3 regions of the Winslowiella toletana genome follow, and region 3 is predicted to be linked to each of the others. Evidence: predicted binding sites of a transcription regulator. Region 3 holds the regulator's gene; each other region holds the start of a gene.

Region 1 (5,872 bases), 1.2 Mb from region 3:
CCATGTTGTCTCCAGTCAAATCAGCCGTAACGCCCGGTAATATAGTCTTCAGTCTGTTTCTGATGCGGCTTCGTAAACAGCGTATCGGTATCACTGAATTCGATCAGCTCGCCGAGATACATAAACGCGGTGTGATCGGAGCAGCGTGCCGCCTGCTGCATATTGTGCGTTACGATCACCACGGTGTAATCCTGCTTCAGCTCAGTGATCAGCTCTTCGATACGTCCGGTTGAAATCGGGTCGAGTGCCGAGCAAGGCTCATCAAGCAGCAGCACTTCCGGACGAATGGCGATGCCACGCGCGATGCACAGACGCTGCTGCTGACCACCAGAGAGGCTGTAGCCACTCTGATGCAGTTTATCTTTGGTTTCATTCCACAGGGCCGCTTTCGTCAGCGCCCATTGTACGCGTTCATCCATGTCGGCACGCGACAGTTTTTCAAACAGGCGCACACCAAAAGCGATGTTGTCGTAAATAGACATCGGAAACGGCGTCGGCTTCTGAAACACCATGCCAACACGAGCACGCAGCAGGGCGATATCCTGATTCGCGGTCAAAATATTCTCGCCATCTAACAGGATTTCGCCTTCGGCGCGCTGCTCAGGATAGAGCGAGTACATCTTATTAAAGGTACGCAGCAGGGTGGATTTACCGCAGCCTGAGGGTCCGATAAATGCCGTTACCTGGTTTTTAGCGATATCCAGATTGATATTCTTCAGGGCATGGAATTTCCCGTAGTAGAAATTCAGATCGCGAACCTGCATTTTCCCGGGAGTGTTATTGACCATACTCATTCTCTTTCTCTCTTATTCAGCACCGCCGAAGCCGTGCTGTTCAATTAATGTTTGCTCTTAGCGAAGATGACACGTGCCAGAATGTTCAGTAACAGCACACAAAGCGTAATAATCAGCACGCCCGCCCAGGCCAGACTTTGCCACTCGGCAAACGGACTCATGGCGAACTTAAAGATGGTGACCGGCAGGTTAGCGATTGGCTGCATCATGTCGGTACTCCAGAACTGGTTCGACAATGAGGTAAACAGCAGCGGCGCGGTTTCACCGGCAATACGCGCAATCGCCAGCAGTACACCGGTAATAATGCCGGAGACTGACGCTTTCAGCGTAATAGCAGAAATCATTTTCCATTTTGGCGTACCGAGGGCATAGGCCGCTTCACGCAGGCTGTCCGGCACCAGCTTCAGCATGTTTTCGGTGGTGCGGATAACAATTGGCACCTGCAACAGCGCCAGCGCCAGCACACCAGCCCAGCCGGAGAAGTGCTGCATCTGGGCGACGACAATGGTGTAAACAAACAGACCGACCACAATCGACGGCGCTGAAAGCAGGATGTCGTTAATAAAGCGAATCACTTCGGCCAGCCACGATTTACGGCCATACTCAGCCAGATAGATACCCGCCATGATTCCTAACGGCGTACCAAACACCGTCGCCCACAGGATTAATAAGCCACTGCCGGCGAGGGCGTTAGCCAGACCGCCGCCCGGGGTGTTCGGTGGTGGCGTCATTTCAGTAAACAGCGCCAGCGACATGCCATCAATACCGCGGGTCACGGTGGAAAACAGAATCCACACCAGCCAGAACAGGCCGAAAGCCATGGTCAGCAAGGATAGCGTCAGCGCAATGCGGTTTTTCATCCGCCGCCACGCCTGCATCTTGCGACGGGAAGCGTCCAGTTCGGCGCGCGACTGCATTTCAAGAGTGGTCATGAGCGCGCTCCTTCACTTTTCGCCAAACGCATAACCATCAGTTTGGAACAGGCCAGTACGATAAAGGTAATCACAAACAGAATCAGTCCCAGCTCCATCAGTGCTGCGGTATGCAGGCCGGACTCAGCTTCAGCAAATTCGTTGGCCAGCGCCGAGGTAATACTGTTACCCGGTGCAAACAGCGATACACTGTCGAGCTGGTAGGTGTTACCGATAATAAAGGTGACCGCCATGGTTTCACCCAGCGCACGTCCAAGCCCGAGCATCACGCCGCCAATCACGCCGTTTTTGGTGAAGGGCAACACAATGCGCCAGATAACTTCCCAGGTGGTGCAGCCAATACCGTAAGCAGACTCTTTCATCATCACCGGCGTCTGCTCAAACACATCACGCATTACCGAGGCAATATACGGAATAATCATGATGGCGAGGATCACACCAGCGGCAAGAATACCGATACCAAAGGCCGGCCCTTCAAACAGTGCGCCGACGATCGGTACACCCGAGAGCACATTGCCTACTGGCGTCTGGAAATATTCAGCAAACAGCGGAGCAAAGATAAACAGGCCCCACATGCCGTAAACGATGCTGGGGATCGCCGCCAGCAACTCAATCGCCACGCCGAGCGGGCGACGCAGCCAGCCAGGAGCCAGCTCGGTGAGGAACAGTGCGATGCCAAAGCTGACAGGTACGGCAATCAACAAGGCAATAAACGAAGTGACCAGCGTGCCATAAATCGGCACCAGCGCACCAAATTTCTCGTTTGGCGCATCCCACTCTTTTGTCCACAGGAAGGCGAAACCGAATTTTTCAATGCTTGGCCATGAGGCGATAATCAATGAGACAATAATGCCGCCCAGCATCAATAACACTATCAGCGCAGCCAGTTTTACCAGCGCACTGAAGAGGATATCGCCCTGTTTGCCGGGGGCTTTGAATGTCGGCTTGGTAGCAGCCATAGAATTCTCGACGTTTTAAAATTTCAGGGGCGACAGCACTGCCGCCCGAAGTAAAGAGCGGAATAAATTTATCCGCCCCGGTTACATCTTGTTAGTACAGCGCTTTACCAGAACTGTCTTTAATGTTGGTCTTCCAGGCGGCACGAATCTGATCGGTAACTTCGGTTGGCAGTGGCGCATAATCCAGCGCGCTGGCTTCTTTTCCGCCATCTTTGTATGCCCAGTCAAAGAACTTCAGCACTTCAACTGCCTGTGCAGGCTTAGCCTGAGATTTGTGCAGCAGAATGAAGGTCGTTGAAGAGATTGGCCATGCATCATCACCTTTCTGGTTAGTCAGATCCTGAGCGAAAGTTTTGCTCCAGTCTGCGCCTTTTGCCGCATTGCTGAAACTTTCTTCGGTCGGGCTGACTGGCTTACCGTCGGCGCTAATCAGTTTGGTGTAGGCCAGGTTGTTCTGCTTGGCATAAGCGTACTCAACATAACCAATCGAGCCAGGCAGACGCTGAACAAAGGCGGCAATGCCGTCGTTACCTTTACCACCCAGACCGGTAGGCCAGTTTACGGTTGAACCCGCACCAACTTTCGATTTCCACTCTTCGTTAACTTTAGCCAGATAGCTGGTGAATACAAATGAGGTACCGGAACCATCAGCGCGGCGAACAACCGCAATATTGGTGTCAGGCAGTTTGACATCCGGGTTCAGCTTAACGATGGCGGCATCGTTCCACTTTTTAATTTTACCGAGATAGATATCACCAAGAGTTGCGCCGTCCAGCACCAGCTCGCCAGCTTTCAGACCCGGAATATTAACAGCCATAACCACGCCGCCGATCACCGTCGGAAACTGGAACAGGCCATCAGCATTTAATTTTTCGTCAGACAGCGGGGCATCAGAGGCACCAAAATCAACGGTTTTAGCAATAATCTGTTTTACACCACCCGATGAGCCGATACCTTGATAGTTGATTTTATTACCGGTTTCTTTCTGATAGGTATCTGCCCACTTGGCATACACCGGTGCCGGGAAGGTCGCACCCGCGCCAGTCAGGCTTGCTGCTGCCATGGCGGAAGCTGCACTCAGAGAAACGGTTGCTGCGACAATTCGAGCTAAGGTGCTATGCATCAGTGTCATATTCCCTCCGGGGGAGTAAAAGTCAGGCTTAACGCCGTTTTAATAAGATTATGTATAGCTGCAGGAGGGAAAATAGGACAGTTTGGTGACACTAAAATGTACGAATTATGACAGTTTTATGACAGAGAGCGCAGAAGCGAAAACAATACCTTAATCAGGCTTTGATACGATTAATTCCCGAACAGACGAGTTTAGATAATGAATATGACATTTATGTTAACCACTTTATGCTGAATAATTATTTTTAATTATCAGGAAGTAACATATACCTACCGACAGATATCACATCGCTATAATAAAAGCCATCACCACAAATCTTAAATAGCGCTTAAACCTGATTTTAAAAAAGAGAACTCTGTAACTGCCCAAGAAATTTCCCATTTATTCTGACATTGATGACATTAAGAATATCCACTCTTCTGTATAATGTTATGGATGACTTAAAAATTATGATGAGTAGAAAGAAAATATTAGCCATTTTGATTAGCGGTTCCGGGCTTTCTGTATCCTCACTGGCCTTTGGTCATGGCGCGTTGGTCGATCCACCCGCTCGCCATGTTTCATGTATTCAGCAAGGTGCACAAAACACCGGAATTTGCGCAGAGGCCAGTAAGAATAGTAATGATGGCGGACACTCTTTTTATACATGGCAAGAGTTAACCGGATTTGTTGGCGGCAACCACAGCGCTGCTGAAGCAAAAAAAGCCATTCCAGGTAACAGGATTTGTAGCGGTACAACCCGGGGCTCTGGCTTTAATATGGCCAGCGACAAATGGAAAACGGCGTTGCTTAAGCCGGATGCCACCGGAAAAGTGAAAGTGCGCTATGGCTATACCCAACCCCATGTTAAATCCTTTACCGAGTTTTATATTACCAGGAAAGGCGTAGACCCTACGAAAAAGGTTATTGGCTGGGATGATGTAGAACTGCTGGGTACCTTTACCGCCTCTGAAAACACCTCACCGACCTCAGGCAAAACACCAGCCTATACCCGATACGAAGATTTTAACCTTGAAATTCCTGCCGACCGTACCGGCCGCGCGGTAATTTTCTCCCGCTGGCAGCGTAATGATGCAGGAAATGAAGGCTTTTATGGCTGCAGCGACGTGATGATCACCGAACGTGGTGGCGATATTATCCCTCCGGCACCGGTTCCCGATCCGATTGAAGATCCGGCCCCCGCAGACTGGTTTAAATACGCTAATTTTGCCGATAAGCATACCCCGATCGTCGGCAGTTCCGTTGAGTTCCGTGTTATGGGCGGCACCCGCGGCAGCGAGCTGGTTCAGATCCGCAAAGCCATTACCGCCGACAATGTTGGCGATAAATGGATTAGCGAACTGGCGGCTGAAATCAACCGCGATTATTCTAATTTGGTGCTAATTGGCCAACAGAGCCAGTCAGGTAATATCACCTTTAATCTGCAACAGCCGCGCGGTAACGGCATCTATCTGAATAACACCGGTAACTCCGCAGTGCTGTCGGTGACAGCGCCGGCTAACACTCCTACGGCAGTCGTACCCGCCAACTTTACAGTGGTCAGCAACCCTGATTACTCTTTAGGCTTCACGATGGATGGCTCCAACAGCCTGAACGCAGAGTCTTACAGCTGGAAAGTGGTGAACGGCCAGGATGTTTTCCGGTTGCAGGAGCAGGAAGGTGGTGCATGGCTATCACAAAGCTCTAAACCGGTGGTCCGCGCACTGATTCCAGCCAAAAGCAGTGGCACGGCGATTTATGAACTGACGGTAAAATCAAAGAGCGGTGCAACTCATTCCAATCGCGTTAACATCACCGTTAAGAATCAGGACGATGGCGGCTCTGATGATTATCCTCAGTGGCAACAGGGCAAAACCTATGTCGCTGGCGATAAAGTTACCCGGAATGGGGTTAAGTATATTGCGGGTTACTGGACTCAGTCTCAGCCGGGTAACGGCGATGCCTGGAAACTGGCTGATCCTGGCCAGACTGTTGAATGGAGTGCATCAATGACCTATGTCAGCGGCAATAGCGTGACCTGGAAAGGTAAAAGCTATACCGCTAAACAGTGGACCG
Region 2 (5,872 bases), 340 kb from region 3:
TTCAGCACCGGATACTGCGCCAGCGCGTGGGAACGCGTTTCAGCCAGCGGCAAAAAATCCTGAGTCATATTGGAATAGAGCTCGACCGGACGCCCTTCGATCTGCCCGGGCGCACTGTTATGCGCCGTAAACGGCGGCTCGCTCGCCAGCGTCAGCCCGGACAGCGCCAGCAATAGCCCCAGCCACCACAGACAGCAGACCTTACGCCACATCGTTATTGTCCCAGTCCACACTGGCTGAGATAGAGGTACAGGGCGGCATCATTTTCCAGCCCCAGCTTTCTCATGGCACTCAGCTTTTGCGCGCTGATGGTCTGCTTGGTGCGAAACAGGCGTGCGGCTATCTCATTGACGCTAAGCCCCTGGCCTATCAGCCGTATCACTTCCATCTCCTTCACCGACAGCGCTTTTTCCACCTGAATCAGCGGATCGCTGCGAAACGCGTCGCTCAACCACGGCTGCTCGTCACTCTGCGGACTGTTCAGGCCATCCGCCAGCTCATGTGACAGGCTACTCTTGTTCAGGATGGCTTTTATCCGGTATCCCGCCAGCAGCTCAAGAATCCGCTGGTCGCTTAACATGGTGATCACCACAATGGTCAGATCGGGATATAACTCACGGATCCTGCCGATCATCCGCACACCATCGACCTGATCATCGCCAGGCATATTAAGATCGGTAATCAACATATCGGCCTGGCAGACGCTCAGCTGCTCAAACAGGCTGCTGACATCATGCGCCTCAGCGATCACCGGATATTCCTCTGGCAGTGTGGCCAGCACACCGCGCAATCCCAGCAGAAACACCGGATGGTCATCAGCAATAATCACTCGCGTGCTCATATGTCCCCCTCAGGCGGCAATAATACTTGTAGCGGAAAAATCACGCCTTCAAACCAAAATACCTGCCCTTCCTGACAGGCAACCAGCGCCATACTGCTCTGATGAAACTCGCCATATCGATCGGCCAGCCGTATGGGTAACACCTGAGGTGTCGCGGAAGCGCTATTTTTCAGCTGCTCCACCGCCAGCCGATCGTCCGGATGTAACCAGCCAATAAATTGTTGCCAGCTGACCGGCGCGTGGCCAGACTCCGGCCAGCGGCTTTGGTAAAGCCAGCGCAAATCATCACTGCTGCCCAGCTGAAAACGGTGGTAGCAGCCATGCTGTAACACATTATCCATTAATTGTTCGCGCCAGCGATGCCGTGCCAGCAGCGCAGACTTCTGGCTGACCAGGCTGGCACAAAGGAGCGCCGGTAAACTCAATACGGCGCTGTACCAGGCGGCAACCAACACATCCTCCTGCTGGACAAGCAACATCTGATAAAACGGCCCGTAACCAAACAGTGTTGCGCCAACAGAGATAATCGAGCACAGCGATAAAAAGCCGCTCAGCATCAGCAAATCTCCGCGCATCGCTAATAAAACCGGCAAAGCCAGCGAGAATATCAGCGCCAGATCCTGCCAGCGCAGCGCTTCGTTTAATATGTCAGATGTTCGCCAGAACAGTGCCAGCATTGCCACCAGCATCGACAGCATTATCAGGTAGCCACGGGTATCAATTCTTTCTCTTTTCACCCTGGTAATCAGATAAAAAACAAAAAAGGTCAGAGGTAAGGCGCTGATGACATAACCCACGGTATGAATAACTGAGATCGACTGGTCAATGGGATAATCCAGCAAAAGCAGCGCCCAGGTAGTGACAAAGCGCTCAATAATGCCACTAACAATACACAATATTACCAGCACGATAATGTCACGCTCCCGCACGGGTCGAGCCATCACGCCATAAAAGAATTGCCAGATAAGTGCAGTCACCGTTAACGATAACGCATCAAAAAAGCAGAAAATTAACGACACATTGACCGGGCGGCCATAAAGCTGACTGGCGACCAGATGCACTAAGGCAGAACTCAATAACCAGATCGGCCAGTAACGCGGAGGCAGAGTACAGAGTGTGCCGAGCAGCAGACCGGCCGGGAACCAGACCAGTGACGACAAACTCCAGACGTCCCTGGCCTGCAGGCTCATCATAGCCAGAAAAAAATCGCAGCAGATAAATGCCAGCCAGCCGATTAGCATCATTTTTATTTTCATAAGCTTGCGACTCAAACTTTTACCAGACCTGTTTAGAGAATAATCTGTTTTAAACTAATAAGCTCATTTGAAATATTGAAATTGCAGGAGATAACGTGCGGGGAGGTAGCCGTGGGCTTGAAGTGGATGATTTAAATGGGCGGCAATCGCTCCGCCCAGCAGAAAAAACAGAATTATGCTCCCAGCACACCACCGTCTTTACGCGTCACCATAATCACCGATGAGCGTGGACGTGGGCTGTTATTCGGGAAAGTTGAATCACCCTCTTCCCCTGGGTGCTGAACGTTAACAAACATCGTTTTGTAATCCGGGGTGAAAGCAATGCCGGTCAGCTCGCAAGATTTCGGTCCAACCATAAAGCGGCGAATCTCACCGCTCGCCGGATCGCCTACCAGCATCTGGTTATTCCCCTGCCCCGCGTAATCACCTTGATTACTGTATTTTCCATCGGTCAGAATCCAAAGGCGTCCATCGCGGTCAAAACCGAGCCCGTCAGGACTGTTAAAGGTGTTCTCTGCCGTAATGTTGGGCGTACCGCGATTCACCCCCTGTGGATGAGCAATCGGATTTCCGCACAGCACAAACATATCCCAGTCAAACTGACGCGCAGTGGCATCGCCGTTTTCATCCCAGCGAATGATTTGACCATAAACATTTTTTGGCCGCGGGTTTGCCGGATTGACCGGCATCCCTTCATCGCCACGCTTACTGTTGTTGGTGAGAGTGCAGTAGGCACGGCCATCATGCGGGTTAACCGCAATCCATTCCGGGCGGTCCATCCGCGTCGCATTGACCCGGTCTGCCGCGCCGCGCGCATTAATCAGCACATCGGCCTGGCTGTGAAAACCATTTTCTGCCGTCAGCCCCTGTTTACCGTGGGTCAGCTCCAGCCAGCGGCCACTGCCTTTCAACGGCGTACCCTGCGCATCACCATTAAATTCCGCAACGTACAAGGTGCCGTTATCCAGCAGCGTGCTATTCGCTGTCGGATTGGCGCTGTCGACCACGCCGTCAGAGACAAATTTATAGATATATTCGCCGCGCTCGTCGTCACCCATATACACCACCAGGTGGCCGTTCTTCGCTACCGTAACGGCAGCATTTTCATGCTTAAAGCGTCCCAGCGCGGTTCGCTTGATCGGCGTCGAGGTGGGATCGAGCGGATCGATCTCAACGATCCAGCCATGGCGATTAAATTCGTTGGGATTTTTCGCCATATCAAAACGCGCATCGAAGTCTGCCCAATTACGCTCTGCTTCATTCGGATTCAGCGTGTAACGCTTCTGCGCCGGGGTAACCTGATAGTCACTTTTACTGGTGCCGAAGTAAGTATCGAAGTTCTCTTCGCAGGTCAGATAGGTTCCCCACGGGGTTTTACCGTTGGCACAGTTACCAAACGTACCAAGTACGCGGGTGCCGCTGGGATCGGCAACAGTTTGCAGCGCTTTGTCACCGGCTGCCGGGCCGGAGAAAACCATCGGGGTATTCGCGGTAATACGGCGGTTATAGCGTGACGGGCGCACCACCTGCCAGCGGTTGTCTGCACCGCGTTGAATTTCAACAATCGAGATGCCGTGCGCCGCCTGAGATTTACGGACATCTTCTTCACTGATTGCCTTGCTGCCACCGTGAGCAAACAAGTATTGCTCATTAACATACTCATTATTAATGGCCAGCACACCACGATTTTCATCTACCGGAAAAAAGCTCATACCGTCATTATTATCGCCAAACTGCTTTTCCTGATCGCTGGCGCTATTTTTACCATTCGGATCAAATGCCGCAGCGCCGTTTACCAGCGGATCTCCCCAGGAGATCAATACCTCAGCCTGATAGCCATCGGCAGTCACGATCTTATCGGCAGTTGAAGCAGCGATACCTTTAAAGCCTAATAACTGGCTGCCTGCCGGTTCTCCTTTGGCAAGTGCGTCCGCAGGGAGGCTCCAGACACCACCAGCCAGAAAGCCGGTCAGGCCGATAGCACTAGTGCCCGCCAGCAATTTGCGACGTGCAGGGTCTTTCAAACGATCGACATTTAACTCTTTGATTTTATCGCTCATAACCGTTACTTCCTGTTATTTTTTTCCCAGAGATAACGCATGTTAAAGCGCGAAGATGTCAGTAATGTTTCAGCGGCAACGGCGGCAGGGGGTTCTGGCTTTCAGAGAAATGATCTTCGCTACAGCCTATTAAAACAATATAACTATCAAAGAGTATATTAACGATTATTCGTTATTCTCAATTCGCGATATTGCCTGCCCGCTATAGGCCATTGCCGCCGTCAGGCACTGTATGGCGTTATTATAAGCCGCGCTTTCAGAAGTCAGAGCCAGCGAGTTTTTATCTTCAGCATGAGTAATATCATGAATGGTAAATATATGACTTCCTTCAACACTGAGACCTGAATTGGTCGAAATACTGCACACCACGCGAAAAATTATCGCGCCATTACTATTATCGCGCATAATTTCATTCCACTGATAGTGGACTGTCTTAATTATCGATTCAGAAATATTTTTCATGCTTACCACTTCCATTGGCATACTGAATTTAGTACATTTTAGCTGAAGAGGACATCTTTGAGACAATGAACGCTGGTTAAACACATTTTAACCACGTAGAGAAACGGATAATCCATGTGTATGCGCTGAAAATTTGGTAAATTAATAAAAATAATAGCATTTATATTTAAGTTTCAGCCAGCGCGGTTTCAGCATTAAATACCCCTGAAAGCGTGTAAAATTACGTCCTTAATCATAATAATGATAAAAAGCCTTTTCCTCCAGTATGTACCAAAGGATTACATTCAAAAATTTTATGTATCAACATAAGGATTTGATTTGATATGCCACGCACAGATTTGAATTTGTTAATTGTTCTGGATGCTTTACTGGAGGAGTGCAGCGTCAGTAAAGCAGCAAATAAATTAAATGTCACTCCTCCTGCGATAAGTAAGTCACTGAATAAATTAAGAGAGGCTTTTCAGGACCAAATTCTGGTTCGCTCTGGCTCCTTGTTAATGCTTACGCCCTTAGCCATTGAATTAAAACCACAAATTCATAATCTGATAAAAAATATTGATGCCGTACTCAATCATAACCTCTCGTTTGATGCTGGAAGCTCATCCTTGATGTTCAATATCGTCTCGAACGATTTACTTATCTCACTATTAAATTCTGGATTTCTCGAAGAGATGCAGGATAAAGAACCGAATGTAGTGCTGGATTTCTCCTACGACCACGGTGCCGCTGATTTCTTACGGAAAGATAATATTGATCTCTACATCGGGGAGTCACGTAAGCTCAGCCCGGAGATCAAAATTCGCACCATACACCGGGATAAATGTATCATTGTTGCCAATAAAAATCATGAAATCCTCGGGCTGAATAAAACCCTTGAAAACATAGCCAGTTTTGGATTTATCAGCACGCGCAGTAAACTTAATGATGACGTAGACAACTTATTCACGCTACAAGGCTTTCAGCGTAAAATTGTTGGTATCAATCCCAGCTACTTTTCGACGATCGAAACGGTAATGCGTACCAGTTCACTGGCGGTAGTGCCATTATTCTTTCTCAGTGCGCTGGAGAGTTTTAACATCGATGTGATTGCTTTCGAACCACAAATAACACTACCTGAGGTGAATATCATTCAGGCGTGGCATCCCAGACATGACAACTCACCGCCGCATAAGTGGCTACGTGATAATACGAAAGATTTTCTGCGGAAAAAAGTCAGCGCAGGCGTGTAAAGAAAATGGCAGCCACCTTCACCG
Region 3 (5,872 bases):
GATGAATATGGCCCAGTGCGATATAATCGGCGGGCGGAAAAGCCTGCGCCGGGAAGGCATCGAGCGTGCCGATATAGATATCACGCACCGAGTCACTGGTGGTGACGCCGACGGTCGTCAGATGGCCCGTAGCGATAATCGGTAATGCCAGCCCCAGCGCGGTGCGCTGTGTCAGTGCATGCTGATAGCAGCTCTGATAATGCTCGCTGATGGCTTCCAGCAGACTTTGCTGTTTTTCGCGTCCCGATTGCCCGGCCTGGCTGCGCAGAATATCGCGCGGGCGTAAAAATGGAATCGCACACAGTAGCGCAGCTGGGTTGCCCTGACGGTCATTCAGCTGTAACACTTGCTGCCCGATGTCATCGCTGGCGGCAGCAATCACCCGGGTATTCAGGCAGGCCAGCAGCTCGCGAGATTCATTGAGCGTTGCCACTGAATCATGGTTTCCGCCGAGCACTACCAGCTGGCAGCCGGTTTGCTGCAGTTGCACGACAAAACGGTTATACAGTTCACGCGCATAGCTCGGAGGCGAGCCGGTATCGAAGATATCACCGGCCACAATCACCGCATCGACCTGATGTTGTTCTACCACCTGTACCAGCCAGTTAAGAAACGCCTGATGCTCCGGCGCCCGGCTTTTGGTGTAGAAAAACTGACCGAGATGCCAGTCCGAGGTGTGGATAATGCGCATAAAACTTCCCGATTTATTTAGGGTACATAACGGTAACGTAAGTTGCCGATTATAAACAGAGAGCTTAACGGCGGGTGAGTAAATGCATAATCAGCCTAAAAAAAAGTATCACAAAGGCGATTTTGGTCCGTGCATTTTTCATAAATCTGTCATAAAACTGACGCATAATGGCGCCGCGAATCCCAGTGACTAAAGTCACATCAGCAGGAGCAATAATGGCTAAGCGCATTTTGGTAGTCGAAGATGAAGCCCCAATCCGTGAGATGTTGTGTTTCGTTCTTGAGCAAAATGACTATCAACCGATAGAAGCGGAAGATTATGACAGTGCGATCAATTTACTTATCGAACCCTGGCCCGATCTGATTCTGCTCGACTGGATGTTACCTGGCGGCAGCGGCATTCAATTTATTAAGCATCTGAAACGCGAAGCCATGACCCGGGATATTCCGGTGATGATGCTGACTGCGCGTGGTGAAGAGGAAGACCGGGTGCGCGGGCTGGAAGTCGGTGCCGATGACTACATCACCAAGCCGTTTTCACCGAAAGAGCTGGTGGCACGCATCAAAGCGGTGATGCGCCGTATATCACCGATGGCGGTTGAAGAGGTGATCGAAATGCAGGGACTCAGCCTCGATCCTTCGTCGCACCGGGTGATGTCAGAAAATACCCCGCTGGAAATGGGCCCGACCGAATATAAATTACTGCACTTTTTTATGACCCATCCGGAACGGGTATACAGCCGTGAACAGCTGCTGAATCACGTCTGGGGCACCAATGTTTATGTGGAAGATCGTACTGTTGATGTGCACATCCGCCGTTTGCGCAAGGCGCTGGAAGTTTCCGGCCACGATCGCATGGTGCAAACGGTGCGTGGAACGGGGTATCGTTTCTCCGCTCGTTTTTGATCGGAGTCTGAACCGTGCTGGAACGCCTCTCCTGGAAGAGATTATTACTGGAACTGCTGCTGGCCTGCGTGCCAGCACTGATACTCGGCCTGGTGGTGGGTTTTCTGCCGTGGTGGCTGCTGCTGTCGGTGCTTGGCGTGCTGGGCTGGCATTTCTATAATCTGCAGCGCCTGTCGCACTGGCTATGGATCGACCGTACGATGACGCCGCCCGCCGGGCAAGCCAGCTGGGAGCCACTGTTCTATGGTTTGTATCAGATGCAACTGCGTAACCGGCGGCGACGTCGCGAGCTGGGCAACCTGATTAAACGTTTTCGCAGCGGCGCAGAATCGTTGCCGGATGCGGTGGTGTTGACGACCGAAGAGGGCAATATTTTCTGGTGTAACGGCCTGGCACAACAGCATCTTGGGCTGCGCTGGCCGGAGGATAACGGACAAAATATTCTTAACCTGCTGCGCTATCCTGAGTTTTCCCACTATCTGCGCCAGCGCGATTTTTCCCGACCGCTAACTCTGGTACTGAATAATCATCGTCATTTAGAGTTTCGTATCATGCCTTACAGCGAAGGGCAGTGGCTGCTGGTGGCGCGTGATGTTACTCAGATGCATCAGCTGGAAGGGGCGCGGCGCAACTTTTTCGCCAATGTCAGTCACGAACTGCGCACGCCGTTAACCGTGTTGCAGGGTTATCTGGAAATGATGAACGATGCGGTGCTGGAAGGACCTGCACGCAGCAAGGCTCTGCATACCATGCAGGAGCAGACGCGGCGTATGGATAGCCTGGTTAAACAGCTGCTTACCCTGTCGCGGATTGAAGCGGCGCCGGCGATTGATTTGCAGGAGAAAGTGGACGTGCCGATGATGTTGCGCCTGCTGCAACGTGAGGCGGAAACGCTGAGCAATGGACGGCATGAAATTCATTTCCATACCGATCCACACCTGCGGGTGTTCGGTAATGATGAACAACTGCGCAGTGCGCTTTCTAACCTGGTCTATAACTCGGTTAACCATACGCCAGCAGGCACCCGGATTGATATCAGCTGGTTGCGTAATAAAACCGGCGCGCATTTTGCGGTGAAAGATAACGGACCGGGGATTGCGAAGGAACATATTCCACGGCTTACCGAACGCTTTTACCGCGTGGATAAAGCGCGTTCGCGCGCCACCGGCGGCAGCGGTCTTGGGCTGGCGATCGTAAAACATGCGCTGAGCCATCATAATTCGCGGCTGGATATTACCAGTGCTGCTGATGTTGAGACCTGTTTTGCCTTTACGCTGGCGCCGAGGTTGATTGTTCCGGCTGAATTACCGGAGAATGCAAAGCGTTAACCATTCACGGACGCAAAGCATGAAACGAGTGATTCTGGCAGCGGCGCTGGTGCTGTCAGCGGCAGTTCAGGCGAAAGAGGGGATGCTGGCGGGAAATCTTACCAGCGTCGGTTCGGATACCCTCGGTAACCTGATGGCGCTATGGGGTGAGAACTTTAACCGTCAGTTCCCTGGTGTGAACGTGCAGGTTCAGGCTGCCGGTTCGTCCACCGCGCCGATAGCTCTGGCTGCTGGCGCAGCGCAGCTTGGTGCCATGAGCCGCCCGATGCAGGCGGGAGAACGCCAGTTATTTGAGGCTAAATATGGTTATCCACCGCTGGCTGTACCGGTGGCGATGGATGCGCTGGTGGTGGTGGTGAATCAGGACAATCCGCTGAACTCAATCGATAGTCAGCAGCTTGATGCGCTATTTTCGGTCACGCGCTTATGTGGTGCTACCGCTGCGCCGCAATATTGGGGAGACTTAGCGCTGACCGCACCTGACTGGCAGCGGCGCACCCTGCAACGCTTTGGGCGCAATTCCGCTTCCGGCACCTGGGGGTTCTTCAAACAGCAGGCGCTGTGTAACGGTGATTTTCGCCAGGATGTCAGTGAGTATCCCGGTTCGGCGGCGGTGGTGCAGGCGGTGGCCAGCAGTCTGAATGGCATTGGCTATGCCAGTATTGGTTTTCATATCAGCGGCGTTAAAACGCTGGCGATTGGCCGTGATGGCCAGCCAGGCGTGATGCCAATCACCGAAAATATTCGTAACGGCAGTTATCCTTATCTTCGCCCACTCTATATCTATGTGAATAAAGCCCCAGGTAAACCGCTGGAGCCGTTAACCCGTGCCTTTTTGCAGCAGGCGATTTCGCCACAAGGGCAGGCGCTGGTGGAGCGTTCGGGCTATTTGCCGCTGTCTGAAGCGCAGCTGCGTCAGGCACGGGCGCTGATTAACTAAATTTTAAAATTATTAGCCGGTACGTGTTAACCCCAGGGGCGGCATCAGGCCGCTCACCTGCCAACATGAATTTAATTCATCACTAATGAAATTTCCTCTGTTGCACCTGAACAAGGCTCATGGCAATGTGGGTTCAGACATATAGATGTCCAGAAGTCTAAAAAATAACGAAGGGCAACTATTTTACCGGTAAATTATGCGCTGCGCGCATCAGTCAGGAGTTAAAAACCATGCAAAGAACCACCGCGCCATTTCGTGCCGATACCGTTGGCAGCTTTCTGCGTCCGCAGGCAATTAAACAGGCGCGTGAGCAGTTTACTGCGGGTGAAATCGATGCCAGCGCACTGCGTCGTATCGAAGATGAGGCGATCCGTCATGTGGTGACTCATCAACGTGCCTGCGGTTTACAGGTGGTGACTGACGGTGAGTTCCGTCGCGCATGGTGGCATTTTGACTTTTTCGACGGCCTGCAGGGTGTTGAGCGCTACGATGTCGATCAGGGCATCCAGTTTAACGGCGTGCAGACCAAAGCTCACAGCGTGCGCGTGGTCAGCAAGCTGGGCTTTGGCGACCACCCGATGCTGGAAGATTTTCGCTATCTGCAAAGCGTCAGTGGTGATGCCGTGGCCAAAATGACGATACCCAGCCCAAGCGTGCTGCACTTCCGCGGCGGACGTAAAGCGATCGACGCAACGGTTTATCCTGAGCTGGATGCGTACTTTGACGACCTGGCACAGACTTATCGTGATGCGATCAAAGCGTTCTATGATGCCGGCTGCCGCTATTTGCAGCTGGATGACACCGTCTGGGCCTATCTCTGCTCCGACGATCAGAAACAACAGATCCGCGAGCGCGGTGACGATCCTGAAGAGCTGGCGCGTATCTATGCCCGCGTGCTGAATAAAGCCATTGAGGGTAAGCCAGACGATCTGACCATTGGCCTGCATGTTTGCCGTGGTAACTTCCGCTCTACCTGGATCTCTGAAGGCGGCTACGAGCCAGTGGCTGAAATTCTGTTTGGCACGGTGAACATTGACGCTTTCTTCCTGGAGTACGATAACCAGCGCTCCGGTGGTTTTGAGCCGCTGCGCTTTATCCGGCCAGGCAACCAGCAGGTGGTGCTCGGTCTGATCACGACTAAAAATGGCGAGCTGGAAAATCCGGAAACGGTAAAACAGCGCCTGGCTGAAGCGGCGCAGTATGTCGACATCAATCAAATCTGCCTCAGCCCGCAGTGCGGATTTGCCTCAACGGAGGAAGGCAACAGTCTGACGGAAGAGCAGCAGTGGGCCAAGCTGCGTTTGCTGGTCGATATCGCTAAAAACGTCTGGTAACTGGCGTAAAGTTGTGCGGACAGGCGCGGCTTTCCGCGCCTTTTGTGCATCAGAATGCGCACAAACGAGCAATATAACCCCTGGTTGTACATAAAAAATACAAATCATCTAGTGTGCATTACTCATATGTTGAAGTGATGCACTGCTTTTAGAGAAATATCTGCTATATCATCCTGCTTTTCCGATCCCGTATTGCCTTTCTTCGCTATAAACGTTTTACTTAGCGCCGTTGTCGATTTATCCCCCTGTGAACAGAAGAAAATTAGCTCAAATCACCTGCGCGCCAGGCCATCAGTAAGCATAATGCTCTGTAGTTGTCTGAATTAATGAAAATTTTAACGTGCTGTGGGGTTCGCAACGCTTTAAACACAACTTTCACTGCAACATCAGGAACAGGCATCACGGCTTTTATGAAATATCGTTTAACTCCTAAAGATATCATCGCGCTGGGCTTTATGACCTTTGCCCTGTTTGTCGGCGCGGGCAATATTATCTTCCCGCCAATGGTGGGAATTCAGTCTGGCGAACACGTCTGGATGGCTTCACTGGGTTTTCTGATTACCGCAGTGGGTTTACCGGTGATTACGGTGATCGCGCTGGCACGCGTCGGTGGCGGTGTTGACGCCCTGAGCTCGCCGATTGGTAAAGCGGCGGGTCTGCTGCTGGCGACGGTC

What was found. The regulator PhoB, encoded in region 3, activates phosphate uptake and scavenging genes when phosphate is short. The targets are predictions, from matches to a motif close to CTGTCATAAAACTGNCNNAT.
Region 1: the regulator PhoB is predicted to act here: its motif matches at 3,923-3,942, upstream of pstS (phosphate ABC transporter substrate-binding protein PstS).
Region 2: the regulator PhoB is predicted to act here: its motif matches at 4,211-4,230, upstream of RIN69_RS03830 (PhoX family protein).

What each region holds. Positions count from the first base shown of each region.
Region 1 is NZ_CP134152.1:4,905,391-4,911,262, reverse strand. Features, by position in the region: gene phoU (phosphate signaling complex protein PhoU) at 1-4, opposite strand, end outside; gene pstB (phosphate ABC transporter ATP-binding protein PstB) at 21-794, opposite strand; gene pstA (phosphate ABC transporter permease PstA) at 839-1,726, opposite strand; gene pstC (phosphate ABC transporter permease PstC) at 1,723-2,685, opposite strand; gene pstS (phosphate ABC transporter substrate-binding protein PstS) at 2,777-3,817, opposite strand; gene RIN69_RS22285 (lytic polysaccharide monooxygenase) at 4,267-5,872, shown strand, end outside.
Region 2 is NZ_CP134152.1:832,849-838,720, reverse strand. Features, by position in the region: gene RIN69_RS03845 (transporter substrate-binding domain-containing protein) at 1-212, opposite strand, end outside; gene RIN69_RS03840 (response regulator) at 215-841, opposite strand; gene RIN69_RS03835 (MASE1 domain-containing protein) at 838-2,085, opposite strand; gene RIN69_RS03830 (PhoX family protein) at 2,271-4,157, opposite strand; gene RIN69_RS03825 (hypothetical protein) at 4,323-4,619, opposite strand; gene RIN69_RS03820 (LysR family transcriptional regulator) at 4,943-5,848, shown strand.
Region 3 is NZ_CP134152.1:1,174,749-1,180,620, forward strand. Features, by position in the region: gene sbcD (exonuclease subunit SbcD) at 1-691, opposite strand, end outside; gene phoB (phosphate response regulator transcription factor PhoB) at 907-1,596, shown strand; gene phoR (phosphate regulon sensor histidine kinase PhoR) at 1,611-2,924, shown strand; gene RIN69_RS05435 (PstS family phosphate ABC transporter substrate-binding protein) at 2,944-3,864, shown strand; gene RIN69_RS05440 (cobalamin-independent methionine synthase II family protein) at 4,095-5,198, shown strand; gene brnQ (branched-chain amino acid transporter carrier protein BrnQ) at 5,609-5,872, shown strand, end outside.